3 regions of the Ahrensia sp. 13_GOM-1096m genome follow, and region 2 is predicted to be linked to each of the others. Evidence: predicted binding sites of a transcription regulator. Region 2 holds the regulator's gene; each other region holds the start of a gene.

What was found. Region 2 encodes LexA, which represses DNA repair genes until DNA is damaged. Its sites were predicted from a motif close to TGTTCNNNNTGTGTTCNG; they were not measured.
Region 1: a site for LexA is predicted at 2,143-2,160, ahead of ruvC (crossover junction endodeoxyribonuclease RuvC). Genes of this name have one in related genera too.
Region 3: a site for LexA is predicted at 7,281-7,298, ahead of radA (DNA repair protein RadA). Genes of this name have one in related genera too.

What each region holds. Positions count from the first base shown of each region.
Region 1 is NZ_JIAX01000012.1:157,176-167,732, reverse strand. It holds gene ruvB (Holliday junction branch migration DNA helicase RuvB) at 1-558, opposite strand, end outside; gene N530_RS0110205 (hypothetical protein) at 558-953, opposite strand; gene ruvA (Holliday junction branch migration protein RuvA) at 976-1,590, opposite strand; gene ruvC (crossover junction endodeoxyribonuclease RuvC) at 1,587-2,099, opposite strand; gene N530_RS0110185 (sulfite exporter TauE/SafE family protein) at 2,373-3,137, shown strand; gene N530_RS0110180 (methyl-accepting chemotaxis protein) at 3,156-4,646, opposite strand; gene N530_RS0110175 (YebC/PmpR family DNA-binding transcriptional regulator) at 4,782-5,534, opposite strand; gene N530_RS0110165 (hypothetical protein) at 5,838-6,122, shown strand; gene N530_RS17840 (hypothetical protein) at 6,212-6,535, shown strand; gene N530_RS18615 (GGDEF domain-containing protein) at 6,629-7,426, shown strand; gene N530_RS0110150 (YmdB family metallophosphoesterase) at 7,458-8,279, opposite strand; gene N530_RS0110145 (5-formyltetrahydrofolate cyclo-ligase) at 8,289-8,846, opposite strand; partial or broken gene N530_RS17830 (glutathione S-transferase family protein) at 9,293-9,870, opposite strand; gene N530_RS0110135 (SRPBCC family protein) at 9,963-10,409, opposite strand; gene N530_RS0110130 (helix-turn-helix transcriptional regulator) at 10,406-10,557, opposite strand, start outside.
Region 2 is NZ_JIAX01000009.1:51,604-62,160, forward strand. It holds gene iolC (5-dehydro-2-deoxygluconokinase) at 1-712, opposite strand, end outside; gene N530_RS0104120 (Gfo/Idh/MocA family protein) at 697-1,827, opposite strand; gene N530_RS0104125 (ATP-binding cassette domain-containing protein) at 1,910-2,689, opposite strand; gene N530_RS0104130 (ABC transporter permease) at 2,691-3,797, opposite strand; gene N530_RS0104135 (sugar ABC transporter substrate-binding protein) at 3,854-4,777, opposite strand; gene iolG (inositol 2-dehydrogenase) at 4,898-5,890, opposite strand; gene N530_RS0104145 (LacI family DNA-binding transcriptional regulator) at 6,063-7,103, shown strand; gene lexA (transcriptional repressor LexA) at 7,260-7,979, shown strand; gene N530_RS17395 (ComEC/Rec2 family competence protein) at 7,980-10,364, opposite strand; gene gltX (glutamate--tRNA ligase) at 10,546-10,557, shown strand, end outside.
Region 3 is NZ_JIAX01000009.1:382,227-392,783, reverse strand. It holds gene N530_RS0105900 (ABC transporter ATP-binding protein/permease) at 1-1,309, shown strand, start outside; gene N530_RS0105895 (phosphatidylserine decarboxylase) at 1,383-2,081, shown strand; gene pssA (CDP-diacylglycerol--serine O-phosphatidyltransferase) at 2,094-2,933, shown strand; gene N530_RS0105885 (SDR family NAD(P)-dependent oxidoreductase) at 3,000-3,749, opposite strand; gene purF (amidophosphoribosyltransferase) at 3,761-5,227, opposite strand; gene N530_RS0105875 (CvpA family protein) at 5,233-5,757, opposite strand; gene radA (DNA repair protein RadA) at 5,857-7,263, opposite strand; gene N530_RS0105865 (replicative DNA helicase) at 7,366-8,889, opposite strand; gene rplI (50S ribosomal protein L9) at 9,079-9,702, opposite strand; gene N530_RS0105855 (DUF2232 domain-containing protein) at 9,727-10,557, opposite strand, start outside.

The DNA.
Region 1 (10,557 bases), on a different contig from region 2:
CTCTTGCGCTGTATAAAACTCAAGCCGCACAGGTATGCCGAAACGATCGCGCAAAGGCGTGGTCAAAAGCCCAAGCCGTGTGGTTGCCGCAACAAGTGTAAATTTCGATAGATCAATCTTGACCGACCGCGCCGCAGGCCCCTCGCCGATAATCAGATCAAGTTGATAATCTTCCATCGCTGGATAGAGAATTTCTTCAACCGCCGGATTAAGCCGGTGTATCTCATCAATGAACAACACATCGCGCTCTTCAAGGTTTGTCAAAAGCGCAGCAAGATCACCCGCTTTGGCAATCACCGGACCAGACGTGGAGCGAAAATTGACGCCAAGTTCCTTGGCCATAATCTGTGCAAGCGTTGTCTTGCCAAGCCCAGGAGGGCCAACAAAAAGAACATGGTCCAGCGCCTCGCCGCGGTTCTTAGCCGCTTCGATAAACACTTTTAGATTTTCGCGCGCAGCCTTCTGACCTGTAAAATCATCAAGCGTTTGCGGCCGTAGCGAAGTGTCAAAATCTTCGCCCTTTTTCTCGGCATCGATAATACGGTCAGCGTCGTTCATCAAAGTCCCTTTAATCCGAACATGCCACGGCTACACCATAGGATAAACGCTGTCACGGCTCCCAAACTGCTAATCATCAGTGTTCCTGACCAGAAAGCCTCGGGCAAAACCAAGCCGACAATAAGTACTGCGGGTATAAAACCACCTAAAAAACCACTGATAACGGCTCTTATAACGTCCATTGAACCCGATCGCCTGCGCCATTCAACCATGATAAATCCACCGATTAATCCACTTGGCACAAACCACACGGCTAAATAGATGAGCGATAAAAAGTACACAAAATGAAACGCGATAAAGTCAACATAGATGGCGTTATATATCAATGTGCCGATAAGCGGACCCAGAAAACCTGCGACCAGAACACATCTGATTTTTTCTGAAAATGTCATCATTTTACGATAGCTGAAAAAACAATCACCGCGCCAATTCCTTCAAGCCAAGACGGATAAGCTTTGCGCTATCGGCATCTTCACCTGCATCACGCAACGCTGCGCCAACAGCATTGGCTGCCTGCTCGCGTGAATAACCAAGATTGGAAAGCGCCGACACCGCATCGGTTACAGCACTGGAGGCAACACCTTCGCCAAGCTCTTGTTTTAAGCCCATCGTGCCAGCCGCTTCGCCAGAAAAAGCAGGTGCTTTGTTTTTAAGCTCGGTGACAATGCGCTGCGCAACCTTTGGTCCAATGCCGGGCGCGCGCGCCACCATGACTTTGTCTTGCAGCGCAATGGCGTTTGCCAGATCAGATGGTGTCAGCGTCGACAATATCGCCAATGCGACTTTTGCACCAACGCCTTGCACAGATTGCAGCAAACGAAACCAATCGCGTTCCAAAACCGTTGAAAAGCCAAAAAGCTTGAGCTGATCTTCGCGCACATAGGTTTCTATGTGCAAAATGGCCGCCTCGCCCGCCGTCATTTTAGAGAGCGTGCGCGCTGAACAAAATGCAACATAACCAACGCCGTGCACATCTAAAATAATGTGGTCTTCGTCAATTTCATCAACTGTGCCTTTGAGTTTTCCGATCATGCCGATGCAAACCTTTTTTCCAAACGTCGCGCTTTGCGCATATGCGCATGACATATTGCAATCGCCAATGCGTCGGCAGCATCTTCGGTTGAAAACTGCGCGCGCGGCATCAATACTTTCACCATCATAGCAATCTGCTTTTTATCGCCGTGGCCGACACCAATAACCGATTTTTTGACTTGGTTCGGCGCATATTCCTCAACCGGCAATCCTGATAAAGCTGGCACCAACATCGCAATGCCGCGTGCCTGACCGAGCTTCAAAGTGGAGGCTGGATTGGCATTTGAAAAAGTATTTTCCACCGCCGCCTCTTGCGGCATATTGGTGTGAATAACTTCAACCAACCCGTCGTGCAATTCGCGCAAACGCGAGGCCAAATCGAACTTTGCGGTCGAAGTAACAGTTCCAGAATCGATAAACTTCAATGAATTGCCAAGAGATTCAATAATCCCCCAACCGGTGCGCTGAAGCCCGGGATCAATGCCGATAATGCGAATCGCTTCTGTCATGCTCAAACCTGTTTTATTCTCTTTACCGCAATAATCGGCAAAAGTGAACAAACCAGAAACATTTTACAGACTTACATTTAAGACACCCAGTGCATGGGCATTCAATTCATCAAACCGACCGATGCAGACCACGGCTTCTATGCTTGAAGATTTTTATAATCTGGCACCAAACAACAGTGGCATATTGTTTAAAGATCATATCATAATCTTCAAGAATGGCAGCGGCGCGTATATCGATATCATGATTGCCGACAGAATTTAGAAAGCAATGATTTGATCGAACTGATTTATGCGCACCTAGCCAATCCCGCTAGCCAGATTGTCCTATGTGTGGTGTTCATAACGGGCATTGTGCGCGGCTTTTCAGGTTTTGGAACTGGAATGCTTGTTGGTCCTGTTACAGCCGCACTCTTCACGCCTAAAATTGCACTAGCGCTTATCGCGATTATTGATAGCGTGCCAGCAATAGCGCTTGCTTGGTCAGCGCGGCACAAAACACAATGGCGCGAAGTGCTGCCACTGGTTCTTGGGTACTTGGTTTTGATGCCGCTCGGCATTTACGTTTTAAAGACAGCCGAACCAATCGCAATGCGCTGGTTCATTTGTATTTCTATCGCGCTGGCTGTTACTCTTTTGTGGGGCGGTTTTAAATATCGCGGTCCACGCAGCAAATCGGTGTCCGTTAGCGTTGGTGCAGCCAGTGGTTTTATGGGGGCTGCCGCAGGACTACCCGGCCCGCCTGCCCTGCTCTATTGGATGGCGGGCGATAACAAAGCGGCACAGGTGCGCGCCAATATGATTTTCTATCTGTTCCTGACAGATATCATTATTTTGATCGGTTATTACTTCGGACAAATCTTCACAGCTGAAGCGATAGCGCTCGGCATATTGGCAATGCTGCCTTATTTTATCGGCCTTCATATCGGCGCAAAATGTTTTATTGGCGCCAGCGAAGTGTTGTATAAGCGCGTTGCTTTTTCTCTAATTTTAGCCGCTTCCATTTTGGCATTGCCATTGCTCGACAATGTGCTGCGCTAACAAACATAGTGTAAGCACTTAGTTCGCAATCTTGCAGCCCACTCTAAGCGCGCCCCAATGCCTGCCTTGAACAAAGATCGGTGCGGACAAATCTTTCATAAGTGAAAAAACACCGCCCCCCATATCGCGGCGATAGGTCTGCATTAGAAATGGCTTTGTATTACGTCCTGCTGCCAGTCCAGTGCGATCATTAAATATGCGCCGATTTCGGCAATTGGCAGCATTCCAAATCGGATCGTTCGATTGTGGCTTCGAATAGATATTATTATGCGTCGGCAGATAGCCGTTACGGTCAATCGCAGCACAAAACGCAATACGCGTATCAAGTTCTAAAAACGGTTCTTGAATATCCGGCATCACGCGGTCGGTAAAATCGGTAAACTGCGTGCGCACTTGCTGCGGGTTACTATTCAGGATCGGATGATAATTTTCATCAAACAGCGCGGAGATACTCATTGTCCCCTCCGCTATAGCTTGTTCAAAAAGCGCAGCGGTTCGCTCTGCAGCATCAACACAGTGACGTATGATCTGCGAATCTTCGGTTTCCACACCGCTTTGCTCAATCAGCAAGATCATTTCTTCGGTAAAGCTAACCAATGTATCAAACTTGTTGGATGTGTCGCTCAGTGCGGCGGTATTGACCTTTACTTCACCATTGAGCGTGCCCATCGTATCAATGATGCGCCCGCAAAGCTCTGAATTGCGGTTCACAGGACCAACAATCTCTCCGATTGAAGCCGTCAATGTATCGACTTGATCACCAAATTCGCGAAACCGCCCAAATTCAGCGTCAATTTTCTCAGAACGCACCATGGCTTCGGCGGCCAGTTTGCGGCTGGTTTCACCATGTTTCACAAGTTCGCTAACGGTCGCTTCAAGCGCGTTTAAACGGGCCGTAATATTTTTTGAAACTTCTGATGTTTGCACCGCCAATTCGCGCACGGAACTAGCAATAATCGAAAACCCTTTGCCCGCATCACCGGCTCTGGTGGCAATAATGCCTGCATTGATCGCAAGCATTTGTGTTTCGCTTGCAATTTTCTGAATTGATTCTGAGTAATTATAGACTTCTGAAATTTTCTCTTTAACGCCAGAAAACTCGTTCGTGACCGTATCGGCCGATTGAGCCATCGCTGTGATATCACTTGAGGCGGCGGTAAAAATCTCTTCAACCGAGGCTGTCGTTGATTTCAAACCCTGCTGCACACCATCAGCAATACTCGTTGCTTGGCTCAAAACGTCAGACAATTGAACATTGGCAACCGCAATTTCTTCGGCGGAGGAATAAACATCTGCAAAAGCATCGGATTGCTTGGCCATAGCACTGGCAACATCCCCCACAATACCGGAAGTATCGGCAATATTAACCGCCAAAGTGCTGATCTGCCCGCCAACATGGGCAATCACATCGGCCATACCTTCGGGATTTAGATTTTCAGCAAGCTGTTCAGCATCCAAATCGAGGTAAGCGTCCTCCGCTTCCTCGGCCTTCAGCATTGGTTCAATCATCGCAATTGCCTCCCCGCAACGTCGCATAAGTTAGAAACTATATGCAAACGATTGCGTGAGGCTTGCCATATGACGTAGCGGAATATTGCACTTTAGTAGTACAACATTCCAAATCAAACGATAAAAGCGTGAAACCTATGCGTCGAGTTTTGCCAGAACGTCTTCAGCAATATCTTCGTTTGAGAAAACATTCTGAACATCATCATCTTCATCAAGCACATCAAGCAGACGCATCAATGTCGCGGCTTTCTCTTCATCAACAGGCGTTTGGTTTTGCGGACGCCAGATAATGTTGACAGATTCTGCTTCGCCAAGCGCAGCTTCAAGCGCCTTTGAAACTGAACCCAGATCCTCAAAGGCACATGTAATCGTGTGACCTTCTTCCTCAGAAACAACGTCTTCGGCACCAGCTTCGATGGCAGCTTCCATCACAGCATCAACATCACCAGCTTCTGGCTTATAGGTGATTTCGCCAACACGGTCGAACATGAACGAAACAGAACCTGTCTCGCCAAGGGCACCACCGTTTTTAGCAAAAGCTGAGCGAATGTTAGAGGCTGAACGATTGATATTGTCTGTGAGCGCTTCAACAACAATGGCAACGCCGCCTGGGCCATAGCCCTCATAGCGCATTTCTTTATAGTCCTCGGCATCCCCGCCAGAACCCTTGTTGATCGCACGGGCGATATTGTCCTTGGGCATGGATTGACCCTTGGCGTTCTGAATAGCCAGACGCAAACGTGGGTTCATATCCGGATCGACAGTACCGCCGCCCATTTTCACAGCAACCGTGATCTCCTTGGAAAGACGCGAGAAAATCTTAGAGCGCAGTTTATCCTGACGGCCCTTACGGTGTTGAATATTTTTAAATTTCGAATGACCAGCCATAAAAGTCTCTTATTTTAGCGATTGGTTTTGATGCCTGCTTGTAGAAAAGAACAAGCGAAACGTCCAGCGCCCAAACGAGGATTTTAAAGTGAGCCGTTTTAGAAGAGTATGAGGCTGCCAATGTGGCGCGGTGTGTCACGCGTTTAAAAAGCAGCTTTAGAAGCATCTTGGATAAAACCTGCTGGTCATATATGGATCAAATCCAAGCAAGATTGGGTTGTGCTGCCGCAAGGCGATTTAACCTATGAAGGCCAGCCTGAAAATTATGATGCGCTCATTTGCGCCTACCAGCGGACTTAAATTATGCTTTCAAAAATCGCCCTAACAATCATTGTTATCGGCATCTGCATCTGGTGGTTTTTAAAAGAAAACACCCGCCGCGGCCATCTCACTATACGCGGTTATATTTTTCTGACCGCGCTGGAGAGCGGAAAAACCAAAGATGAAGCCAATCATGCTTCCAGTGCACCGTTTGACCAGATTCCACCGGTGATCATTCATAGCACAATGGATTATCTTGATAAAAACTATGGCGGCAAGCAAATGAAGCTCATTGCAGCAGCGCGTAAAAAAGGCATGAAGCACTAGTTTCTGCACATCGTTGCGCCCAGCCTTTGCATAACATTATTTCGCCTCAAAAACGCGGCTTTATGCAGCATGGATTGAGGAGGTTGATAATGAGTAACACGATAAGCCGTATAGCACTCACAATAACGGCGTTGGCATTAACGACGCCGGCATTTGCAATTGAGCGCGTCGACACGCCCCAAACAACATGTGCGAATATTCAAAACATTCTAAACCGTGATGGTGCAGCTATTCTGCGTTATCCATCAAAACGCGTTGCAAATTATACGCTCTATGATCGCTATGTTTCGGGCGATCGGTTTTGCAAAAGGGATGAAAGAGCTGAACCTGCGCTCGTGCCGTCAAAGGATCGCGCTAACTGCCACGTCCGACTTTGTAAAACCTACGAACCGATCATCGACTTCTTTGACTAAGTCGGCATTTTAACGATTAAATAGCAATTAATTTACCTTATTGATTAAACTGATATTCAAGACCTTACGTTACGTTCACTCTAAAGAGGGTGAATGATGTTTAGTCTTACAAAACAAATGCTTCTCGTTATGGGATGGGCAGTAGTCGGTGCACAGGTCGTCACCTATGCTATTGTTCAGGCACTTATGCCGCACATGTTAGAACCCGCAATTATGCTTGCCCCAATCATATCTACGATTGTTGCTATCCCTCTTGGATTTGTATTTTTCAAGCAAAATGAACGGCTGAACAAAACAAATCTCCAACTATTATCGACCAATGAAAACTTAGAACGCGAGACTGCAATCGCCCGCTATGAGGCTTCAATTGATCCGATGACACGCGTCTTCAACCGTGTGCATTTCGTTCGCAATGTCGAATCTTGCCGCCAAGAAGAAGTGCAGGAAGGCTATTTTCTGATGTTGGATGCAGACAACTTCAAGAAAATCAACGACACATATGGCCATGATGTTGGCGACGCCGCGCTAATGACGATTACCAATGTTATCCGCGACACGATCAGAGAAGACGACTTCGTGGGTCGTTTGGGCGGCGAAGAATTTGGTATTTACCTGCGCCTGCTCAACAAAAGACAGGCCTATGAAATTGCAGAGCGTATCCGCGAAAAAGTTGCTAAATCACCGATTGATGTGGGTGCCGATAAACCTTTTAACTTCACCGTGTCTATTGGTGCAGTGTTTGCTGCCAAAGAGCAAAACGTTTCAGAGATCATGAAACACGCAGACAAAAATCTTTATCATGCCAAACACAGAGGCCGTAACCGCGTTGTGTTTGATGCCATCACGCGATCAGGCAAAAGAGCTGTCGAACTTATGGCATTACGAGCCTAAAGCCCCCGCCAAACGCAATATATCACGCCCTTTACCACCATTCTGGCATTGTCTCGCTTAAACGCGGCCCAATCCGCAGTGGCGCAATTTTTTCTGCCAAGCCCGTGCGGTCTGATGTTTCCACACAAACACCGCATAGCGTTGCAGGCCCATCAGCAGCCTCAAATCGGCCTTTTGGCACTTTCGTCAAAAACCGATTAAGCGGCTCTTCTTTGTCCATGCCAAGTGACGAATTATAATCGCCGCACATGCCAGCATCACTCATATAGGCCGTACCGCCTTCCATAATATGGTGATCAGCCGTTGGCATATGGGTGTGCGTGCCAACAACTAGGCTCGCCTGCCCATCAACAAAATGTCCAAAACACATCTTTTCAGATGTGGCTTCTGCATGAAAATCAAACACCACCGCATCAAAAACCGAGCCCAATGCACCGCCTTCAAGCTGCGCGGAAGCACATGCAAAGGGGTCATCAAGATCAGGATGCATAAACACGCGGCCCATGATGTTGGACACCATAACGCGTGCGCCATTGCGCGCTTCATAAACGCCCATGCCGCGCCCAGGCGTGCCAGGCGGATAGTTTCCAGGGCGCAGAAAACGATCTTCACGCGCCGCAACGCCCAAAGCTTCCTTCTGGTCCCACACATGATTGCCAGTCGTCACCACATCGGCGCCAGCATCAATCGTTGCCTGAAAAATAGCACCGGTAATACCAAACCCTGCGGCGGCGTTTTCGCCGTTCACAATCACAAAATCGAGTTTATGGTCCGAAATCAAACCAGGAAGCTGATCAAAAACCGCTGTGCGGCCAGATCGGCCAACCATATCGCCTAGAAATAAAATACGCATCTGAGCGTTCTACTTGGCAGTGCTAATAACTTGCAACCCATTTTCTGTCAGCACAGCATGCAGCGCAATATCATGGGCTTCAGCCTCTATCTTGACGACACGCTGGCTTTCAAACGCAACACCAATCAGTTTTGGCGTTTTGCCTTTAATGTGCAGCTTTTCAATGGCGCGGTCATAATATCCCCCGCCATAGCCAATCCGGTTGCCCTGACGATCAACAGCAGCAAGCGGGATCAGCAAAACATCAGGGTCAAGCACGTCTGCATCTTCGCTTGGCCCATAGGTTCCAAAACCCGTTGGCACCAATTCAGCACCGTGCAAATAATGGCGAAATTCTATCGTCTGTTGATCAATCACAACAGGAAGACAAAGCTTGGCGTTAAACTTTGTCGCCAATTCAGCCATTAAAGGGCGAATATCAATCTCTGATCGTATGGGGAAAAAGCCAGAAACAATCTGGCCAGCTTCAATGTCCAGCGCATCGCTATAGCTTGTGAGCGCTAATCCGGCCTCAATGCGTTCAGCATTGAGCATTGCATCACGTGCAGCTAAAGCCGCTTTTCGCATTTCATTTTTGGTAAGTGGTTGATTGATTGCCACCTTAGTACGTCCTGATAATATGGTTAGAATAAGCACAGATAGTGCACCCATACCGGACGAAAATGCCAACCACAACAATCGGTGAAGAGATGCATCCCGGTGAACCTAACTGTGTAGGTGGGTGCCAGTTGAAAAAGCCCACGAGCCTAATCAGCGCCAGCTCCCTTAGAATGCGTAAGGTCCCGAGAATTTTGTCTTCTGCCGCAAAGCGCAGTCAGCTCAACAGATATAGGGATATTTGTAGCCTTATGAAAGGGCTAAACTTAATGAATTTTTGCCCGATACGTATCAAGCTTTAAAGCTGGTAGCGCGGTCACCTATGGCGCCGCCTTTTTAATGGATGAATGGGTAGAAGCGTTGTTTTGGCAATTATATTACCACGCTAATCTACTGAAGATTCAACTATGTGGTTTTCAATCAGTTTCCGCAAAATGCGCCATCTGGTCGGCATAAGCTTTTTTAAATGCCGGCCGCTGCGTTAGCCGCGCCACATAGGCCTCTGTTGCAGGGCGCTCGCCGAAAGAGCGAATCTTACCAATGCGCAGAATGTCGGCCATGAGCAAATCAGCAACCGTAAAACGGTCAGCGGCCAACCATTCCCGCTTTTTAAAAACACTTTCCATGTGACCAAGTCGGCTTTCAAGCCAGCCGGTGAGATTATTCTCCTTAGCGCCAGCGACTTCCAACAGCCACCAAGGAACTGTCAGCATCTCCATAGAATTGAGCGCGGCATCAATGTTTCGCTTTTACGGGCAAGATACAGCAATCCAGCACCGCTTTCAAAAATCGAAATATCGCCATCGCTAAGCCATGGAACCTGCCCGAAAGATTGGTGCTTAAAATGCGCGTCACCTCTGTCTTTAAACGGCGTAGTCTCCACCTTGTAGGGAAAGCCAGCTTCCTCACATGCCCATCTTAGGCGCAGATCGCGTACAAAACCACGCGGACCTTCGGGAACCCAATCATATGTTGTTATCGTAAGATTAGTCATCAATTCCTCGCAGTGTTTTATCGCCAAACGGCGCTCATTCCCAGTGATCTTAATTATCGGATACGGAAGATCATCCAGAGACGGTGCAAAAATTAAAGATCAAAGCCTTGTCCGGTTTCAAGAAAGGATTTCATGCTGGACAACACCAGCGGCCAGCCCTGTGTAATACCGCTTTGCATTTTACTATCCGGCTGCAATTCGTCATGTGATACGGTGAGTTTGACCATACCGTCCTTGTTAGACTCTATATCGAAAGTAACACGGCTATATTGGTCAGCGTCATCAGCTTGCGAAGCCGCAGCCCAAGTCATAACCAAGCGTTTGGGTGGATCATGTTCAACAACTTTGCCAACAATATCCGATATCGTTGCATCACTATTGCGCACATGTTCCCACTTTGAACCGGGCGTCCAATCAGATACATTTGAATGACCCCAGTACACGCGTGCAATTTCTGGCTTTGTGATGGCTTCAAATATTTTTTCTGCTGTCGAACGTATATAAGTCACATAGACGAAGCTTGCTCTTTGCGCGGTCATTGTGTGTTCCCTTCCAGTTCGGTTTTAAGATCATGCAGAAGGCCAAGCCTCTGCACTTCGAATTTTTGAACCCACCGCACATAAACGTCATGCAGTGGCACAGGGTTGATGTAATGACGCTTCTCTCTGCCTCGCTTTACCGTGCTGA
Region 2 (10,557 bases):
GTGTGGCAGGAGATTTCGTGCGCACTGTGCGCAGCGCCTCAAGCGTATCGCTAGATCCACCAGCAATATGAAACTCTTCTTCGGTGCCAACAATCAGATCAAAATAATGTAGCGTCGCCAAAAGCTTGTCCGTGACAGCTTGGCTTTCGACAAAGCGGTTTTCGCCGTCGCCATGCCCTGCAACACCCCAAAGGTTTGGTCGGTAATCAATATCGAGCGCTGTGCGTATGCCATGTTCACGCGCTATCTTTAGCGCTTTGATCACAGCTGCGGCCGTGCGTGGGTTGGATAAATGCGTTCCGGTTACCACCAGCGCTCGCGCGCGTTTGATAAATGCCTCATCAATATCATCTTCGCACAGCGCCATATCGGCACAATTTTCACGGTAGAAAATCAGCGGGAATTGTTCCTCGTCGCGAATGCCCAAAATCACCAAAGCCGTCAGGCGTTCAGGATCGGTCACAACGCCGTCCGTACACACATTTTCACGCGCGAGTTGCTCTAATATGAAGCGTCCCATGTGCTCATCGCCGACGCGGCTAATCAGGGCTGTTTTCAAACCTAGCCGCGATGTGCCGCATGCAATATTGGTTGGTGATCCGCCGATATATTTCTCAAAGGAACCCATATCCTCCAAGCGTCCACCAATCTGCGCGCCATATAAATCAACGCTTGAACGGCCAATTGTAATTACATCTATATCTTTTGCCATGGTCTATCCAGAATAACAGGGCATCCTTGCGACGCCGACATTGCGTGAATGATCCGCTCAATTTCCAGCCCTTGCTTGAAATTCGGACCTACATTGTGATCGCCTGCAATTGCTGCAAGCAGATCGCGCGCTTCGACGATCTTTTGTTCGTTAAATCCAAAATTATGCCCTGATGCAGGGCAAAAATTTGCAAATTCAGGCTGTTCGGGACCGCTAAGATGGCGTGTAAAACCCGCATCACCCGATTTGTGGACCCACAATTCGTTCATATTTTCTTGGTCAAATATGATTGTGCCATCGGACCCATGTATTTCCCATTGCAGGCGGCATTTACGGCCTCTTGCTATACGTGATGTCGCAAATGATCCTTGTGCGCCGGACACAAACTTCAGCATAGCCATTGCGCTATCTTCATTCTCAACGGCTTTTGGACCATCAGGCGAACTGCGCTGAGGAATAGCGATATGTGATTGCGCTGTTAGCTCGGCAACTGGCCCCATTAAAGCAACCATTTGGCTTACAAGATGGCAGCCCAAATCACCGAGCGCGCCAAGGCCACCGCCTTCATGCGTCATACGCCAAGACCACGGCAGATCAGGGTCAGCAGAATAATCTTCGTCATACACGCCGCGAAAGGTGTGCAGAGCGCCGATTTCGCCTTTTTGAATCATGCTGCAAGCCGCTTTGAAGGATGGGCTGCGTAGGTAGTTGTATCCCAGCATGGTGATTTGGTCTGGATATTGCGCTGCCGTATCCATCATCGCTTGCGCATCTTCGAGCGTCAGTGCCATTGGCTTTTCGAGCCACACATGTTTGCCAGCTTTAAGTGCGGCTTCTGCCATCGGGCGGTGAAACCCGTTTGGCGTCGTAATAGATACGATATCTACATCTGGGTCAGCAAGCGCACCCTTCCAGTCTGTTGTGGCGCGCTCAAAACCGAATTGTTCAGCATGGTTGTTAGCTGCCGCCTTATTTACATCGCACAAAACCACAAGCCGTGGACGCGCGCCGCCAAAGACTGTCGACACATTGTTCCATGCCATGGCATGGCATTTTCCCATGAAGCCTGTACCGATCAGCGCAACACCGAGGGATTTTTTTGGCAAGTTTGACATGTTCATTTCCAGTGGCCAAGCGGCCCAATAGATGAAAAAAATGCAGCAACCCAACAAGACGCTGGGTTGCTATGCGTGTTTTTTAAATAGTGCCGCCCAATGAGCCTTCTAGCTTTGCTAGTTCTTGGCCACCTGCCATCAGGTCTTGCAACTCAGCCGACGTAATCTCATCTTTCTTGGCCGTACCAAGAGTTTGCCCACGGTTGAGAACGGTGAAACGGTCCCCAACAGCCATGGCATGCCGCACATTGTGCGAAATGAAGACCACGCCAATGCCTTGACCACGAACGCGGTCAATCGTTGAGAGCACGTTCGACGTTTGGCGCACGCCAAGCGCAGAGGTTGGCTCGTCTAAGATCAAGACTTTCGCCCCGAAATATACGGCACGCGCAATCGCAACCGTTTGACGTTCGCCGCCTGAAAGCGTGCCAACAGCTTGATCTGGTGCACGCAGGTTGATGCCCATTTTGCGCATCTCTTCCATGCAGATCTCATTGGCCGCATCCACATCGAACCGTTTTAAAAGACCTCTACCCTTGGTTGGCTCACGCCCCATAAAGAAGTTTCGGGTCACGCTCATTAGCGGGATCATTGCCAAATCTTGAAACACTGTGGCAATTCCAGCCTCCATTGCATCGCGCGGCGAGCCGAAGGAGAGTGGTTTGCCTTCAAATGTTATCGTTCCTTCGGTGGGCTTATGAACGCCCGACATGGTTTTAATGAAGGTAGATTTGCCCGCGCCATTATCGCCTAAAAGACAGTGGCATTCGCCAGAACTTACATCAAAGGTTACGCCATTGAGTGCAATAACATTGCCAAAATGCTTCTTGATGCCTTCCATATGAATGATCGTATTGGTCATATTAGTGCTCCCCTGTCACGCGTTTGCGGATAACGTTGTTGAACACCACGGCGAGTAAAAGCATGCCGCCTAAGAACACTTGGAACCAGTCTTGGTCGAAATCGGTGTAAGTTAGACCAATCGTTACCATGCCGAAAATGATCGCGCCGAAGAAGGCACCAATGGCCGAGCCATATCCACCTGTCAGCAAACAACCACCAATAACTGCGGTAATGATTGCTTCAAATTCTTTCATGAAACCGCGGCGAGCATCGGTAGAACCTGCATCAATAACGGTGATGATTGCGACAAGAGCAGCGGCCATTGCGGTCAACATAAAGAGTGAGATTTTCACTTTTTTGACAGGAACACCAGAGTTGGATGCCGCATTGGAATCACCACCTGTTGCGAATATCCAGTTGCCCGCTGGGGTGCGAAGCAGCACGTAAGTTGCGACAATTGCAAGAAGGATAAACCATAGGATTTCAACAGGAATACCTGGAATTTTTGCTGCGCCGTTCTGGAAGGTTTCAATATAACCTTTGCTTGCGAGGTAGCTGAAAATGCCTTCAAAGGCATCGCCAGAGAAAATCTCAAGTAAAGGATCACCTTCAACAGCATCGCGCACACCGCGCAACTGTGTGGAGCCGCCCGAAAAGAATTTTAGGCCAACAAGAGAGACGCCGCGAAGGATAAATAGACCAGCAAGCGTAACAATGAATGATGGTAATCCTGTACGGATAACGATTGTTCCGTTTACAGCTCCGACCGATGCAGCTGCTCCAAGCGTTAGCGGGATAGCCAATATCAAAGGTAGGCCGAAGTTAACGGTCAGGACGCCAAAAATCATACCGGCAAAAGCAATCATGGAACCGATCGAAAGGTCAAATTCGCCGCCGATCATCAGCATAGCCGCCGCAATACCCAGAATACCCAGTTGGGCTGCCGGTGTCATGAAATTCATGGTGCCCGATAACGTGAACATCGCGCTATCAGCGGTCATATAAAAGAAGATAGTCACGAGAATGACACCGCCCATGGCACCAAGCTCAGGACGTTTCATAAATTTTGTCACAAAAGACTCAGTTTTGACCCGTTCATCCGTTGTATTTGCAGCATTACTGTCCATATTCACCTCCCAGAGTTGCAAGCTAGGCCATGCTCATGCATGGCCTAGTAAGTGTTTTAGCGAATGCCTTGTGCAGACAATTCGATCACTTTGCCGGCTGCTTCTTGGGTCACAAGATTTGGGCCAGAAGGTACGTTGCCGCCAGGCATCAAGCCGTATTCAGCGTTGAGCGCCAAGAAAGCGACAGGTAGATAACCTTGCAAGAATTGCTGTTGGTCGATCGCGAAAGCTGCTTTGCCTTCTGAGACATATTTAAGGAAACCAGCGGAAAGATCGAACGTTGCGATCAGCACATCATCACGGCCCAAAGCTTGGGCTGCAGCAACAGCAGGCTCGCCAACGAGCGAGGCGCCTAGTCCAAGAACCGTATCAACATCAGGATCTGATTCGAGCGCAGCGCGAACCTTAGATTCAACTTCTGCTGGATCTGTTTGTGTTGGAATAACTTTGACTTCTTTACCAAAGCCTTCAGCAAACCCATCACAGCGCAAATCAAGCGCAACATTACCAACTTCTTGGTTTACGCAGATACCTTTTGTACCGCCCATAGCGGCAAGTTTCACACCTGCAGCTTTGCCTGCGTCAAATTCTGATTGGCCGACATGCAGCAAAATGCCAAGGCTTGCAGCGACTTCAGAACCAGAGTTCATGGAGATGACCGGAATGCCTGCTGCAACAGCGCGTTGGATAGCTGGTGCAAGTGCATCGGCGTCAGGAATAGAAACCACAAGACCATCTGGCTCTTGGTTTACGGCTGCATCAATGAGCTGTCCCATTGAGACCATATCGAATGTCTCAGGCGCGCGATACTGAACGTTGACGCCTGTGTCTTCGCCAGCTTTGTTAACGCCGTTTTTTACAACCGACCAAAAAGGATCGTTTGCTTGACCGTGGGTAACGACGATGATGTCAGTAGCCATTGCAGGGGCAGCAACTGCTAAAGTCGCAGCAACAGCAACGGATGCTAAAAGTTTATTCATGTGTTTTCCTCCCAAGGGATTGTAGGATGACTAAAATCAGTCACCTCTCCGATATCAGGCGATTCAAATCACCCGATCATTGATGCGGCTGGCGCAATCAGCGCCTCACGCAAATCTGTGTTAGTAGCTCACCTCAACGGCCGAGCCTGACTTGAAACTCTCTGTTGCAGCTTCGGCCATTGCCAATGCGGCAACACCGTCCTCCAGCGTCACAGGAATGTCCGCGCCATCAAGAACAGCGCAAACAAACGCCTCCCATTCGGCGATATAAGCGGGCATGTATCGTTCTAAGAAAAAATATGTCGGTTTGGCTGAAACAACGCCGGCGGCAGTTGATTTCACCATTGTGTTTTCAAGCATGTTTTGAACTTGAAGCAGCCCTTCAGAGCCCAGAAGCTCGACGCGTTGATCATAACCAAAGGTTGCACGGCGACTGTTTTTAATCACTGCGATACGGCCATCATCATAGGTCATGGTAACCACGGCTGTATCAACGTCTCCAGCTTTACCAATTTCAGGATCGACAATTGAACTGCCAACGGCACGAATTGTTGTAGGGCGCTTGCCCATCAAGAAATTAGCCATATCGAAATCATGAATCATCATGTCGCGAAACAGACCGCCCGATACTTTAATGTATGATACAGGCGGCGGTGCTGGATCAAACGAGGTGACAGACAGTAATTCTGCCTTGCCTATTTCGCCTGACGAAAAAGCCTTGCGCACAGCTGCAAAATTGGGATCAAAGCGCCTGTTAAAGCCAATCATAACCGGCTTGCCGGTGGCAGATACGGCTGAAAGGCAGGCCTTTGCACGTTGCAAAGACAGATCGACAGGTTTTTCACACAAAACCGCTTTTCCAGCAGCCGTGGCCGCCTCAATCAGATCGGAATGTGTGTCGGTAGAAGATGCAATAAGGACAGCATCAATGGCAGGATCAGCCAAAATTGATTCGACAGAGCGCGCTTCACATTGATGATCGGCCGCTAGTTTTTCGGCAGCCTGCTGGTTCACATCGGCAACCGCAACTAAAGTTGAACGCGCGTTTCCCGTGATATTGACTGCGTGAACCTGACCAATTCGTCCAGCTCCAAGTAAACCGACCTTAAGCATTCAAACCTCCCATTTTGCAGCTGTTATGCCGCCTTAGTTAAATCTATAAGCATTTTGCACACGTGTGCAAGATATTTTTGCACACGTGTGCAAAATACTGTGGTAGCTTGAATTGGTAGCGTTGCTATAATTATGAAAACACTATGAAAAATGGTCATTTCGACGTAGACACATGAAATCGGAAAATGGAGTTATTGGTTTGAAATCGTCGCCTTCGACTGGGTATGTTACCGCTGATGATGTTGCGACCGCCGCTGGTGTGTCACGGTGGACCGTGAATCGCGCTTTTAAAAAAGATGCTTCAATATCAGCGGCAGCACGAGCGAAGGTTCTCTTAGCTGCCGAGACATTAGGCTACGTTCCAGACCTTAGAGCTGCTTCGCTTGCGTCCGATCATTCCAATCTTGTCGCAATCCTAATTGATGATTTTGCAAACCCACATAAATTGGTCATGCTTGAGCGCCTCACCCGTGTGTTGCGCGGCCGTGGCTGGGATATGATGCTGGTTAACACCTTGGACCGAGATGATGCAGAGCCCGCACTTATGAATGCGCGCCGCCGCCGCGTCGATGCAACGATCCTTATCGGTATCCAGTTTGATGACGAGGTTTTAGAGGCGGCTCACAAAGCGCAGCATTTCAAAAAACTCATTATCTTTGCGCGCTCTTCTGAAAACAAAGACACGATCTCAATATCGGTCGATGACCGCGCGGCCACGCTAGAAATTGCTGAATATGTCCGTGATCGAGGCTATAAGACGCCCTTCTATCTCGCAGGTCCTCGCACGAACTCTGCACATCTATCTCGAAAAGAAACTTTTTTGGATTTTTGGGCCAAAGAGTTTGGCGTCACCTGCGATAGTGTTGCTGTTCCTGCATATGACTCTATCCTTGCCGCTGATATCATCTCTGAAACATTATCTAACAAGCCGGAAAATGAACGGCCCGATATCATTGTGTGCGAAAACGATGCGCTTGCCCTTGGTGCTATTGATGCCATTCGGCACCGCTTAGGACTTCGGGTTCCCGATGATATTGCTGTGATTGGTTTTGATGATGTGCCTCAATGCGAGAGCCCGAATTACCGTCTCACAACGTACCGCCAACCATTGATGGATATGGCCAACTATCTCGTTGATGTTTTGGAGAGTTCAGAAAATTCTCAGCTCGATAAAACTTTTATGGGGCGTTTGGTTGTGCGCGAAAGTGCGTAATCAGTTTCACAAATGTATGATTTTAAAAAGATATTGTTCCTTTCACAGGACTTGCCCTGTCATCAAATGAGCCTCAACTAAATCTTACTGGTTGCAGAACACAAATAGAACACGTATAGATGTTCTTGATTTGTTTTATTGATTCTGGAAACCGCCATGCTGACACGTAAGCAACTTGATCTTCTCGTCTTCATTAATGAACGACTGAAGGAGACCGGTGTTCCGCCTTCCTTTGATGAGATGAAGGAGGCGTTGGATCTGGCATCAAAATCCGGTATTCACCGCTTGATTACGGCTCTTGAGGAACGCGGTTTTATTCGCCGCCTGCCCAACCGTGCCCGTGCATTGGAAGTTATAAAACTGCCAGATGCTATGATGCCCGGTAATGGCGCACGCCAAGCATTTTCACCCAGCGTTATTGAAGGCAGTAAAGGCAAGGCCCCGACCCCAGTCAAATCATCGCCAGCGCATTTTAATGGTGCCAGCAATGATGATAGTGTCGGCATCCCTATGATGGGTAAAATTGCTGCTGGTGTTCCCATTTCTGCTATTCAGCACCAAACACGTTCTATTCAGATGCCACCGGATATGATTGGCAAGGGCGAGCATTACGCGCTTGAGGTGGAAGGCGATTCCATGATCAATGCCGGTATTCTGGATGGTGATACAGTCATTATTCGCCGCACTGATGTTGCCAATATGGGCGATATTGTTGTGGCTCTGGTTGATGATGAAGAAGCAACGTTGAAGCGCTTCCGCCGCAAAGGTGCATCCATTGCCTTGGAAGCTGCCAACCCTGCCTATGAAACACGTATTTTTGGGCCGGACCGTGTTCAGGTTCAAGGCCGCTTGGTTGGTTTGGTACGTAATTACTGATTAATCGCGTTGATAAGGCCCGAGATTTCGGGCTGAACGTGAATATTTGCGGTGTGACTGCCAAGGACGCGCCGCATCTCCTTGTGCAAAGACCGTTTGATATCGCAGCTTATTATTATCCGTTTCATGGGGTTTAAGGATATATATCTCGGCACTGCCGTTGAGTGCTAATTGCTGTGCTGTGATGATAATACTCTGCTGGTTTTTACATGTCGCTGTAAAGGGTGCGAATGCGGCGATTATAATGCCCTCTTGCCTGCAGACCGATGCCCATTGCGCCTTATTCGGTGCCTCAGTGAGATAGGTTACAGTGTAGCCGTGGCCATTGACCTGCCCTTCATAATCGCATCTTTGCTTGCTTTGGCACATAAAGCTGCCTTCGCCTTTATCCGGCAGTTTTAGTGTTTTTGCTTTATAGGCGGCTTGCCATTGCTCTATAATAAATGCGCTGGGGCGTTTACGGTTTACCTTTAACGCTCCGCCTTCTTCATCAATGATTGCAACTTGTTTTGCGTCCTCAGAAATAATCAGCTGCGGTATTTCAAGCGTTGATTGTGCCATATAGGCCGGTATCAGGCACAATAGCCCCAAATATCGAAGCTGCGAACGCAACAAACAGATAATCAGAATTGTCGCGCTCAACCAAATGAGAGCTGCTGGCGACAATGCGCCGGTAGAACCATCCGGTGTGATGTCGGAGACTATTTGGGCGATTTCGATGACAATTTTTACAGACCAGTTCATCGCCCTATAAACATAACCATCCAGCCCAAATGGAATGAGCAATGTGGCAATAATGGCAAGCGGCATTGTGATTAAAGACACAATCGGCATGGCCAATAGGTTTCCCAGCAATCCAAGCATGGCAATGCGCTGAAAATGATATGCTGCAAATATCCCCGTCGCAGTGCCTGCAACCATAGATGTCACAGATAAACCCGTTAAAAATCCTGCTGATGTACGCGTTATGTTTGCGGCCACGCTTTGGCTCTCAACAAATTCCCTGCCTGCTCGGTGGCTTGTCCACCAGGCATAAACGCCTATCAAAGCCAATGTTGCTGCAAATGACATCTGAAAGCTTGGCCCCAGCACAGCTTCCGGCGCGATAAGAATCACAATGATTGCGGCAATTGCCAGATTGCGCATTGTGAGGGCCGACCTGTCAGACAATAGTGCGCCCAACATCACAGCCAGCATGATAAAAGATCGCTGCGTGGCGACGCTTGCACCGGCCAGAAACAGATAGATAATAATTGCGCTAAAACCGGCAATTGCTGCGTATTTCTTGGTTGGCCGGCTTGCTGACCAATTGGGAGAAACTGCGAAAGCCGCGCGCAAAGCAAACATCACGGTGCCTGCAACCAAAGCCATATGCAGGCCAGAGATGGAAAGAATGTGCGCCAAGCCTGATATGCGCAACACTTCATTCGTCTCTTCAGGAATTGCAGCTTTATCGCCTGTGATGAGCGCAGCAGAAACGGCACTCACCGCACTTTTATTGTCGCCCCTTATTCTGTTCGCCAACCAGTAACGGGCACGCTCAACCAACAATATGGGAGTGTTTTTGGTATATTGCGCGCCCAGATCGTTTGTTTTGGGCTGTCCTAAAAAGAAACCATTGGCGCCAATGCCGCTAAAATAATTGTAATACGCAAAATCATAGCCCTGAGGTCTGACGGCACCGGATGGCGGGCGCAGGCGCGCATATCCATGAATTCCTTCTCCGATTTGCGCTTTTTGGAGCGGTTTTCTTGCGGTTAGACGTATGCGCTCTGGTGCGTAGCGCAGCTTTGGCCGCTCTGTTTTGGTCAAATCAATTGTGTAACGCACCGATCCGTTGGGCCGGTTTTCAATTGCCCTGATTTGACCTGTAATACGCGTTGAAACTTCTGAACCCAGCATAGGCGTTGCCAGCACATGCGTTCGCAACTGCATCAAACCCATTGCGCATAAAATGATAAGCGCGGCATTCATGGCAAAACGCATTAAGATTGGCGCATGGCGCAGCGCAATTCGCAAAGCGGCAAAAACAAATAGCGCGGCGGGTATGTTGTGAACGGCAGGTTCAACCGGCAGCGCCATATAGATTGTCACGCCAATAATCATGGTGACAGGAATGAATAGAAATGCTGTGCCCTGCCCGATTTCTATCTGAAGCTGCGCATCAAGCCATTCATGCAACCTTTGGCGAAGCGATAGAGCGCCATATTGTATGTTCTGCTTTTGAAGCTTTTTCGCACTTGGCGTTTTCTCTACAACAACATTGTCTTCAAGCGTTATAATATCGGAATGCAAAGGAATGTCTAAAGGCGTGAAATCATCAAGCTTTAACAACCAGCGTTCATCTGGCTCGAGCGATTTATCTTGTTTTAAATCCCCACGCATGGCGCATCATCCTGCACCGGCCACCCCAAATTATAGCCGCGGGCCGTAACCTAGCGTCAGTTTAGGATAAAACGCAAATTTATCCAGATATTGTCGCCCACGCTTGCACGACAAGGCGGCTGTGCTACATCACACACATCAAAGCGCATATGCTGCGCTCACCCAAATTTGGAGACGTTCTATGACAGCAGGT
Region 3 (10,557 bases), 330 kb from region 2:
TTTTGGCTATTCATGGTTCACAATCATCGCATCGGATTGGCGTATTCAAATCCGGCGCGACATGAATGACTCCGACACGGATGCCAATTCCAAAGCCATCGACTCACTGCTTAATTTTGAAACGGTCAAATATTTTGGCAATGAAGAAATGGAAGCTGAACGCTTCGACAAATCTATGGCCAGCTATGAGCGTTCTGCAACACGTGTTTGGACATCGCTCGGCTGGTTAAACTTCGGGCAGGGCGTCATCTTTGGTATCGGCATGCTCGTCATGATGTGGATGTCAGCCAGCGCTGTCATTGCAGGCGAGCGCACAATTGGTGACTTTGTATTCATCAACGCAATGTTGATGCAGCTCTCCATTCCGCTCAATTTCATCGGCTTTATTTACCGCGAAATTAGACAAGGCCTGACTGATATTGAACAGATGTTCGATCTGCTCGATGTTTCTGCTGAAGTAGAAGATGCACCCGATGCCGAGCCTTTAGTCATTAAAGACGGTACAATAAAATTTGAAGATGTTCATTTCGCATATGATGCAAACCGTCCCATCTTAAAGGGCATTTCATTTGAAGTGCCTGCGGGGAAATCCGTTGCGATTGTTGGTCCTTCTGGGGCCGGTAAATCAACTCTATCCAGATTGCTGTTCCGATTTTATGATGTTCAAAGCGGCGCGATCACCATTGATGGGCACGACATTCGCAATGTAACGCAAAAATCCCTGCGCGCCGCCATTGGCATGGTGCCGCAAGACACTGTGCTATTTAACGATACGCTGGCGTACAATATTCGTTACGGTCGGCCTGATGCGAGCCAAGAAGAGGTTCTCAAGGCAGCTGAACTCGCTCAAATCGGCAATTTCATTCGCACCGTGCCAGAAGGCTTTGATGCAATGGTGGGTGAACGTGGTTTGAAGCTTTCGGGCGGAGAAAAGCAACGTGTAGCGATTGCGCGAACAATTCTAAAAGCGCCGCCAGTTCTTATTTTGGACGAAGCAACGTCTGCGCTTGATACGGCAACCGAACAGGAAATTCAGGATTCACTGGATGAAGTTTCAAAAGGCCGCACCACGCTGGTCATTGCGCACCGGTTGTCCACAGTCATCAAATGTGATGAAATCATAGTTCTACGTGATGGTTTGATCGCAGAGCGAGGCCGTCATGCCGAGTTGATGACGCTTAAAGACGGCCTTTATGCTAAAATGTGGGAGCGCCAGATGGAAGCGACCGAAGCAGAACAACGCTTGCGTAAAGCGCAGGAGACCGATGAACTCGGTGTTGTGTTACGCAAAAAAACAAGCGATAGCTGAGCCATATTCGAAAACTGACGCTGCACGGCGTCTGTATTACATGAAATAAACGAAACCGTTAGAGCGTTAAAAAATGAGTCTGGTAGACAGTATTCAAAAAGTCTTTGTTCCAATTCACAAAGAAGGCTGGCCGTTTATTGGCATATTTGCCTTGGTGACGATTGTGCTGGGCATGATCTGGGAGCCGTTGTTTTTTGTCGGTCTCGTGCTTACCGCTTGGTGCACCTATTTCTTTAGGGACCCAGAGCGCACCACGCCGCTCGACGATGATATTGTCGTCAGCCCAGCGGACGGTGTTGTGTCAGCAATTGGTCCGGTTGTGCCGCCAGAAGAACTAGGATTAGGCGACGACGAGTGGACCCGTATTTCTGTTTTCATGAATGTCTTTTCAGTTCATGTTAATCGTGCGCCAGTTCGCGGAGAGATTTCCAAAATTGCTTATAAGCCCGGCAAATTTCTTAATGCTGATCTTGATAAGGCGAGCCGCGAAAATGAGCGCAATGGTTTGGTGATCGAAAGCCCGCACGGCCAGATCGCAACAGTGCAGGTTGCTGGTTTGATTGCACGGCGCATTTTATGTTTTGCCAATGAAGGTGAGCAGATCGCTGCCGGTGAACGTTTCGGCATCATTCGATTTGGATCAAGACTTGATATTTATTTGCCGAAATCCGCTGTGCCGCAGGTTGCTGTTGGTCAAAATGCGATTGCCGGAGAAACGGTTCTGGCTGGTTTTGGCAGTGAGTATAAACTGCGCGTAACGCGCAAAGGTTGATGATAGATGTCGATGGATGATGCCTTTCCGCCGTTTGAGCCGGATGGTCCAGATAAGTACAAAGACAATCAACACAAGCGCTTGCGTGAAATCCCGCTGCGTTATTTAGTGCCGAATATTGTAACCGTGCTTGCTATATGTGCAGGCCTATCGGCAGTCCGCATGGCGTTTGAACAGCGTTTTGAAGCCGCTATCGGGCTTATGCTCGTAGCCGCTTTGCTCGACGGATTAGATGGCCGCATAGCGCGTCTTTTAAAAGCATCGTCAAAGTTTGGCGCTGAAATGGATTCGCTTGCCGATGTGGTCAATTTTGGCTGCGTTCCTGCATTGATTCTCTATATTTATGTGCTTGATGAAACCAAACAATTTGGCTGGATTGCCGCACTGATCTATGTGATCGCGGCCGCATTACGCCTTGCACGATTTAATATAACATTGGGCGATCATGCGCGCCCTAAATGGCAAAAGGCTTACTTTACTGGCATACCTGCACCAGCCGCCGCACTATTGGTTTTACTGCCTGTTTATATTGGGTTTTTAGGGCTTCCAGCGGATTGGATCACAGCCTCATTCGTTTCCGTTTACACCATCATTATTGGTTTTCTGATGGTCTCAAACCTACCGGTTTGGAGCGCGAAAACGGTCGGCGGTATCGCACGATCCGCAGTTATGCCGATGATGTTGATTGTAGTTTTATATGTTGCCGCATTGGCAAACTTCACTTGGACAACGCTTACGCTATCGGCATGTGCCTATTTGGCCTTCTTGCCGTACTCGGTGCATATGTATCGCAAAGATGGGCGAAAGCATGCCGCAGAGCACGCAGAGCAGATCGAGAAATCTGACAGCTAAAGTTTAAGCGCTGCATATCGAGCGATGTGCAGCGTTAAGGCAAATCAAAAAGAATACGGTAAGTGTCTAAGACGGCAGATTATAGTTCAGCCAGCTTTGTGTGGGAACGTCCCATAACATGCCAGTTTGAGTAAGCTCCGGTGACGCCAAACCAATGATTTTTGACGCGGTTTCCTGCGCTGTCGGCAAATCTTCGGCTTTTTCACCAGGCATCGCTTGTGCACGCATATGGGTGCGCGTCGCGCCAGGATTAACATTGTTGACGCGCAATGGTGTTTTTTCAGCTTCAGCTGCCCATGTGCGCCCCAAAACTTCTACAGCAGCTTTAGAGGCAGCATATGGCCCCCAATAGGCGCGGGCGGAATGTGCAACGCTTGATGATAGCAAGATTGCACGTCCAGCGTCAGACAGGCGCAATAGCGGGTCCGTGGTGCGAATTAAACGCCACACACTATTGAGGTTGACCGTCATCAATTCGTCAAATGTTTTGGCCTTAACGTGGCCAACAGGAGAAATCGTGCCAAGCACACCCGCATTGGCAACGAGAATATCTAGCTTGCCCCAACGCTCGGCAATCACACCGCCCAAACGGTCAATACCTTCAAGGTCTTTCAGATCGAGCGGCACCAAAGTGCATTTGCCGCCTTTTTCCTTGATGCTGTCATCAAGTTCTTCAAGCCCGCCAACGGTGCGTGCAACGGCAATAACTTCTGCACCCGCTTCAGCCAGTTGAAGCGCAAGCTGGTAACCAATACCGCGCGACGCGCCTGTAACTAAGGCCAAACGGCCCGATAAATCAGGTTTGACAAGACTCATGAAAGCACCGATCAATTATTATTTGCGAGCAGCGATAATTTACGCACATTGTCTGGACCATCATGGTCGAGCAAGCGGGTAGGGTACTGGTTCGTAAAGCAAGCATCACAGAATTGCGGCACGTCCGCATTGCGATTTGCTTCGCCAACGGCGCGGTAAAGCCCGTCAATGGATAAGAACGCAAGCGAATCGACACGAATGAATTCGGCCATTTCCTCAATGCTCATACGCGATGCAAGAAGCTTGGATTTCTCCGGTGTATCGACACCGTAAAAACATGGAGACATGGTGGGCGGAGAAGCAATACGCATATGCACTTCACGCGCACCGGCTTCGCGAACCATCTGTACGATCTTTTTAGATGTTGTGCCGCGAACGATACTATCATCAACCAGCACAACACTTTTGCCCTCTAGGACAAACGGGTTTGCATTGTGCTTAAGCTTCACGCCCATATGGCGAATGGCATCGGTTGGCTGAATAAATGTGCGGCCAACATAATGGTTGCGGATAATGCCAAGTTCGAACGGTATATTAGCGCCTTGCGCAAAGCCAATGGCCGCAGGCACACCGCTATCGGGTACAGGGACAACGATATCGGCATTACAAGGTTCTTCAATGGCAAGCTCGACACCGATTTGCTTGCGTACATCATACACATTGCGGCCTTCGATATTGCTGTCAGGGCGCGCAAAATAAACATATTCAAAGATACAAAAGCGCGGCTTGACGTCCTCTTCAACTTTGAAGGGGAAATAGCTCTCAATGCCTTTGTCGGTGATGCAGACCAATTCACCAGGTTTTACATCACGTACAAACCGTGCACCCATAATATCGAGCGCACATGTCTCTGAAGCGAGTATCCATGAACCGTCTAAATCACCAAGAACAAGCGGACGAATACCCAGCGGATCGCGGCAACCAATAAGCTTCTTGGCTGTCAGTGCAACCAGTGAAAATGCGCCTTCAAGCTGCACAATAGCTTCTTGGAATTTAGAGAGAATATCTTGTTTCTGGCTCATCGCGACAAGATGCAGAATGGTCTCTGTATCTGACGTTGAAGAGAAAATCGCGCCTTTGCGCTGCAATTCGCGTTGCACGGTTAGCGCGTTCGTAATGTTGCCATTGTGAGCAACAGCTAAGCCGCCGCCATCAAGTTCGGCAAAAAGCGGTTGAATATTGCGCAGCGATGAATCGCCGGTGGTGGCGTAGCGCGTGTGCCCGATTGATTTATCGCCCGGCAGGCGTTCAATCACAGAAGGCTTGGTGAAAGTATCACCAATGAGCCCGACATGGCGCTCAATGTGGAATTGGCCGTTGTCGTGAGTAACAATGCCAGCAGCTTCTTGGCCGCGATGCTGAAGTGCATGCAGACCAAGGGTTGTAAACGATGCTGCGTCGGGGCGGCCATAAATGCCAAACACGCCGCATTCGTCGTGAAAATGATCGTCTGCTTCGTGGTCGGATTCATGTGTCATGATAGCTAAGTATCCGTATTTTGTGAATCATTTTCGCCAGAGATCATACTGTCTATATCTTCTGGCAGGAGGTTGATCATGCGGTTTGCAACCGTATCAAGGAATGGTTTGGATTTGGCATTATCAATCCAGCCAATTTGGGCGCCGCCGACAAAAAAGTCGATAAACCAAACTGCAACAGCTGCAACCACGATACCACGTGCTGCGCCAAATACAAAACCAAGTGTGCGGTCAAGTGGGCCAACGCGGCTATCAATAATCATATCAGCAATGCGCATGGTGATCACGGTCACAATAATCAATGTGACAATGAAAATAAGGCCAGCTGCGACAAGCTGCGAAATCAACTCATTGCCAATGTAATTATCAACGGTTGGCGCAAGTTGCTTGTAGAAGAAAAACGCAGCAACAGCGGCTGCTGCCCAAGAGGCGATTGATAATACTTCGCGAGAAAATCCGCGTACCATTGCCAGTAAAGCTGAAAGAAGAACAAGGCCGATAAAAAGGCCGTCTAGGAGTGTTATTGGCATTGAATGCTATTCCCGTAAAAAGATCGGTTTCTTAATATTAAAGGCCCGACCAAATTATCCCTTAATTCCGAATGACCAAAACATGTCCCGTTTCGTCCATTATTTTTCATCACTCTCATAGGATAGTGTTTTGCCGCCTGCAATCTTTACGACCAGATCTACAAGTTTTTCCGCTGCAAAAATGCTTTCATCGTTGCGTTTAGGTACATCCGAGCTTCCTTTTGGCAAAACTGCCGACTTGAAACCCAGTTTTTCGGCCTCTTTTATCCTTTGGCCCGCATGGGGCACCGGTCTAATCGAGCCCGAAAGGCTAATCTCGCCGAAATAGACGCAGTCAGTCGGCAAAGCAAGTCCAGCAAGTGAAGAAATCAATGCACAGGCAACCGCAAGGTCGGCCGCAGGTTCAGAAATGCGATAGCCGCCAGCAACATTGAGGTAAACATCGTGCTGCCCAAGGTTCACACCGCAATGCGCTTGCAGCACAGCAATGATCATTGAAAGGCGCGCAGAATCCCAGCCAACAACAGCGCGGCGCGGTGTGCCGAGCGACGTTGGTGCAACCAATGCCTGTATTTCAACCAATAAAGGCCGCGTGCCTTCCATGCCGCCAAAGACAGCTGCGCCCGGGGCATTATCGGCCCGCTCGCCCAGAAATAACTCAGATGGGTTGGCAACTTGGCGTAGGCCCGATTGCATCATTTCAAAAACACCGATTTCATCAGTCGGGCCGAAGCGATTCTTGAGCGCACGCAATATACGATATTGATGGCTGCCATCGCCTTCGAACTGGATGACGGCGTCTACCATATGTTCAACAACGCGCGGTCCAGCAATATTGCCTTCTTTGGTGACATGGCCAACCATAACAACGGTTGCGCCTGTGGATTTTGCGTAACGAATAAGCGCCTGCGCAGACTGGCGAACCTGTGTGACTGTGCCGGGGGCTGAGTCGGCGCTGTCTGTCCACATGGTTTGTATCGAATCGATAATCACCAGATCAGGACGCTTCTCCATATCGTTGAGCGTTGTTAAAATGTCTTCGACATTGGTTTCTGCTGCAAGCAGCACCTGTGTCTCATTGGCTTTGAGCCGTTTTGCACGCAAGCGAACCTGTGCAACGGCTTCCTCACCAGACACATAAACAATATTATGCCCTGCGCGGGATAAAGCAGCTGCGGCCTGCATGAGAAGTGTTGATTTGCCAATACCAGGCTCACCGCCAAGCAAAACGGCGGAGCCGCGAACAAAACCGCCACCGGTAACACGGTCAAGCTCAGCAACACGGCTGATAATGCGTGGCGCTTCTTCGATTTCGCCATCCAGCGAGGCGAGGGGCACAACACGTCCTTTTTTAGGCGCGCGGCCGGGCCCACCACCAATGCCCGCTAAAGGGTTGTCTTCGACGATCGTGTTCCATTCGCCGCAGCCTTCGCATTTGCCTTGCCATTGCGTGTGCGTGGTGGCGCAGTTCTGACAAATGAATGCGGTTTTAGATTTTTTAGCCATGCAGTTTCGCGCACCTGTGTTCTTGGTACGTTCTTATTGCAGTTATCGCCATAATCGTCAATTTGCTAATGCCATATCAAACAATATGTTCGAAGCATTCGCCTATTCATATTGTTCTGGCACGTGATCGTCTTCAGCAAGGTCGCCAAAGCGCGTAAACTGCGGCACGAAAGAAAGACGCGCAGTGCCGGTTGGTCCGTGACGCTGCTTGGCGATGATAACGTCCGCCGTGCCGGCCACTTTGTTCATCTTTTCTTCCCAAGCGATATATTCTTCGTTTTTAATATCATTTCGGAAATCTTCTGGCGAACGGCGCGGTTCCATGTTTTGGATATAATATTCTTCACGGAACACGAAGAGCACAACGTCCGCATCCTGCTCGATAGAACCCGATTCGCGAAGGTCGGAAAGCTGAGGGCGCTTGTCTTCGCGGCTTTCCACCTGACGAGAAAGCTGAGACAAAGCGATAATTGGCACGTTTAATTCTTTGCCCAGCGCTTTAAGGCCGGTCGTGATTTCTGTGATCTCTTGCACGCGGTTGCCGGAATTTTTCGATGAGCCTGACATCAACTGAATATAGTCCACGATCATAACATCGAGACCGCGTTGACGCTTAAGGCGGCGTGCGCGCGCAGCAAGCTGGGCAATAGAAATACCACCCGTTTGGTCGATATAGAGCGGCATACGTTGAATTTGGTTCGACGTTGTAACCAACTGCTCAAATTCGGCTTCGGTGATTTCACCGCGGCGGATTTTTGAAGAGGACACTTCCGACACTTCAGACAAAATACGCGTCGCAAGCTGCTCGGCTGACATCTCAAGAGAGTAGAAGCCAACGACACCGCCATCAACGGCTTTCATGGATCCGTCGGCCTGTTGTTCACCGCGATATGCCGCCGCGATATTAGCGGCCACGTTCGTTGCCAGCGATGTTTTACCCATACCTGGACGTCCAGCAAGAACGATCAAGTCGGAACGTTGCAGACCGCCCATCTTGGCATCAAGCGTTTTCAACCCTGTTGAAATACCGGACAGCTTTCCTTCGCGCATATAGGCTTCGTTTGCCATATCGATCGCCGTGCGCAGCGCGTCATTGAATGGCTGGAAGCCACCATCATAACGGCCCGTTTCAGCCAATTCGAACAGGCGGCGTTCAGCATCTTCAATTTGTTCGCCGGGCGGCATTTCAACCGGTGCATCAAAAGCAATATTCACCATATCTTCGCCGATACCGATCAACGCGCGGCGAATGGCAAGATCATAGATCGCACGGCCATAATCTTCCGCGTTGATAATCGTCACCGCTTCGGCGGCAAGACGCGCAAGATATTGCGCAACCGTAATGTCCCCCACTTTTTCGTCGGCAGGCAAGAATGTCTTGATCGTCACCGGATTGGACGTTTTGCCCATACGGATTTGCTGGCCTGCAACTTCAAAAATTTGGCGGTGCAGCGGCTCGTAAAAATGCTCAGGTTTTAGAAAGTCAGAAACACGGTAGAATGCATCATTGTTGACCAGAACAGCACCTAAAAGCGCCTGTTCAGCTTCAATGTTGCCGGGCGCTTCACGGTATAATGGCGATGAATCGTCATTTGCCGCGTTTTGTTTGCGCGCTGGGTCTGCCATGATTCTCTCCTGATTGAGCTAAAGCTATAGCTGCTTTATTGAGGTCTTGGTTGTGAGTTTTTGGCTACATCACATTATTCACGCTATTCACAGGCAAAAAAGTTAATCGGCTTTTTTCGTTGACGGGAATAGCGCATAAAAAAGCCCGCTCTGCATAAACAAAGCGGGCTTGATGTGAGGCTTTAAAGCTTACTCAGAAGCAGCTTCTGGTGCGGCTTCTTCAGCAACATCATTTGATCTTTTGCGACGTGGACGATCATCATCTTCATCTTCGAAGTCTGCAAGTGATTCGAATTTCTCATCGTTTTCACCGTAGATCGCATCAGCAGATGAAAGATCTTCACCCGTTTCCTGACGCTCAGCTTCATCAGCTGTACGAGCAATGTTGAGTGTGATTGTTGTTTCGACTTCTGGGTGAAGTGTCAACGAAATGTCCACAAGGCCGATTGTCTTAATTGGTGTTTTAAGATCGACTTGGTTGCGAGAAACTTTATGGCCTTGTGCCGCAAGAAACTCAGAAATGTCACGTGTAGAAACAGAACCGTAAAGCTGACCTGTTTCACCAGCAGAGCGAACAAACACGAATGTTTTGCCGTCGAGGCCTTTTGAAATTTCTTCAGCAACGCCTTTGCGCTCATCGTTACGTGCAACGATTTCGGCACGCTGTGCTTCAAACACTTCGCGGTTTGCTGCGTTTGCGCGTAGTGCACGGCCTGATGGCAAAAGAAAGTTACGTGCAAAACCTGGCTTTACAGTAACTTCGTCGCCAATAGCGCCAAGCTTGGCGATACGTTCAAGAAGAATAACTTTCATAATATTGAACCTTTCTCGTTCTATCTATTCATTTGAATTGTTATGTGGTGGATTGGAAATCGGCATGTTGCGCGCGAGCGAAAACAGGCCAATCAAGAACATCAAAAACGGCGGTAACATTGTGAGTACCGTCGCAAAATATAAAACAAACATGCCAAATGGGCGCCATGCGCGGCCGCGTGAATAGGCATGAAATAGTGCAAAGCCAGAAAGCATGAAGCCCGCTGCTAGGCCGCCTAAAATCGCGCTGGCACCAAGGCCGGCAGCGCCGCCAACCAGTGAAAGCAAAGCAGCGATACCAAATGGGATGAGCGACGGCTTTGGCATACGCATAGCTGTTGGGAAATCATCTGATGGGCGCTTTAGCTGACCAGAGGTCGCCGTAATTTTTATCGCAATGTAAAGATTGCCAATCATCACGCAGGTCCACATCAAGGGCTGCATGAATGGCATCATGCTCACGATCGCTGCATCAAACTGAGTGCGCGCTTCTGGCGAAAATGCAAAATCGGGATTGTTGATCTGAAGATTGGCAACAAGTTCGTCAAGAACAGGCTTCATAAGCTCTTGGCCATAATTAATGGCGATACCAATAATAATAAAAGCTGCGCCAATCATCAGGCACATACGAAATAGAACGTCGGCAAATGGGAACCAGACAAGCTTGCCTTGTGGGCCGCCAATTTCTTCTGCTGGACGCGAAAGCGTCATCCAATAGGCGCAAGCTGCAGCGGGAAGGGCGGTGGTCAAAACAACAAACAGCGCTGTCATTTCATTTGCAATAACAAAAACCGCGATCGTCGCAACAAAGGTCGCAATGATTGATGCAGCAAGACTCCATCCGAGGCCAGCGAC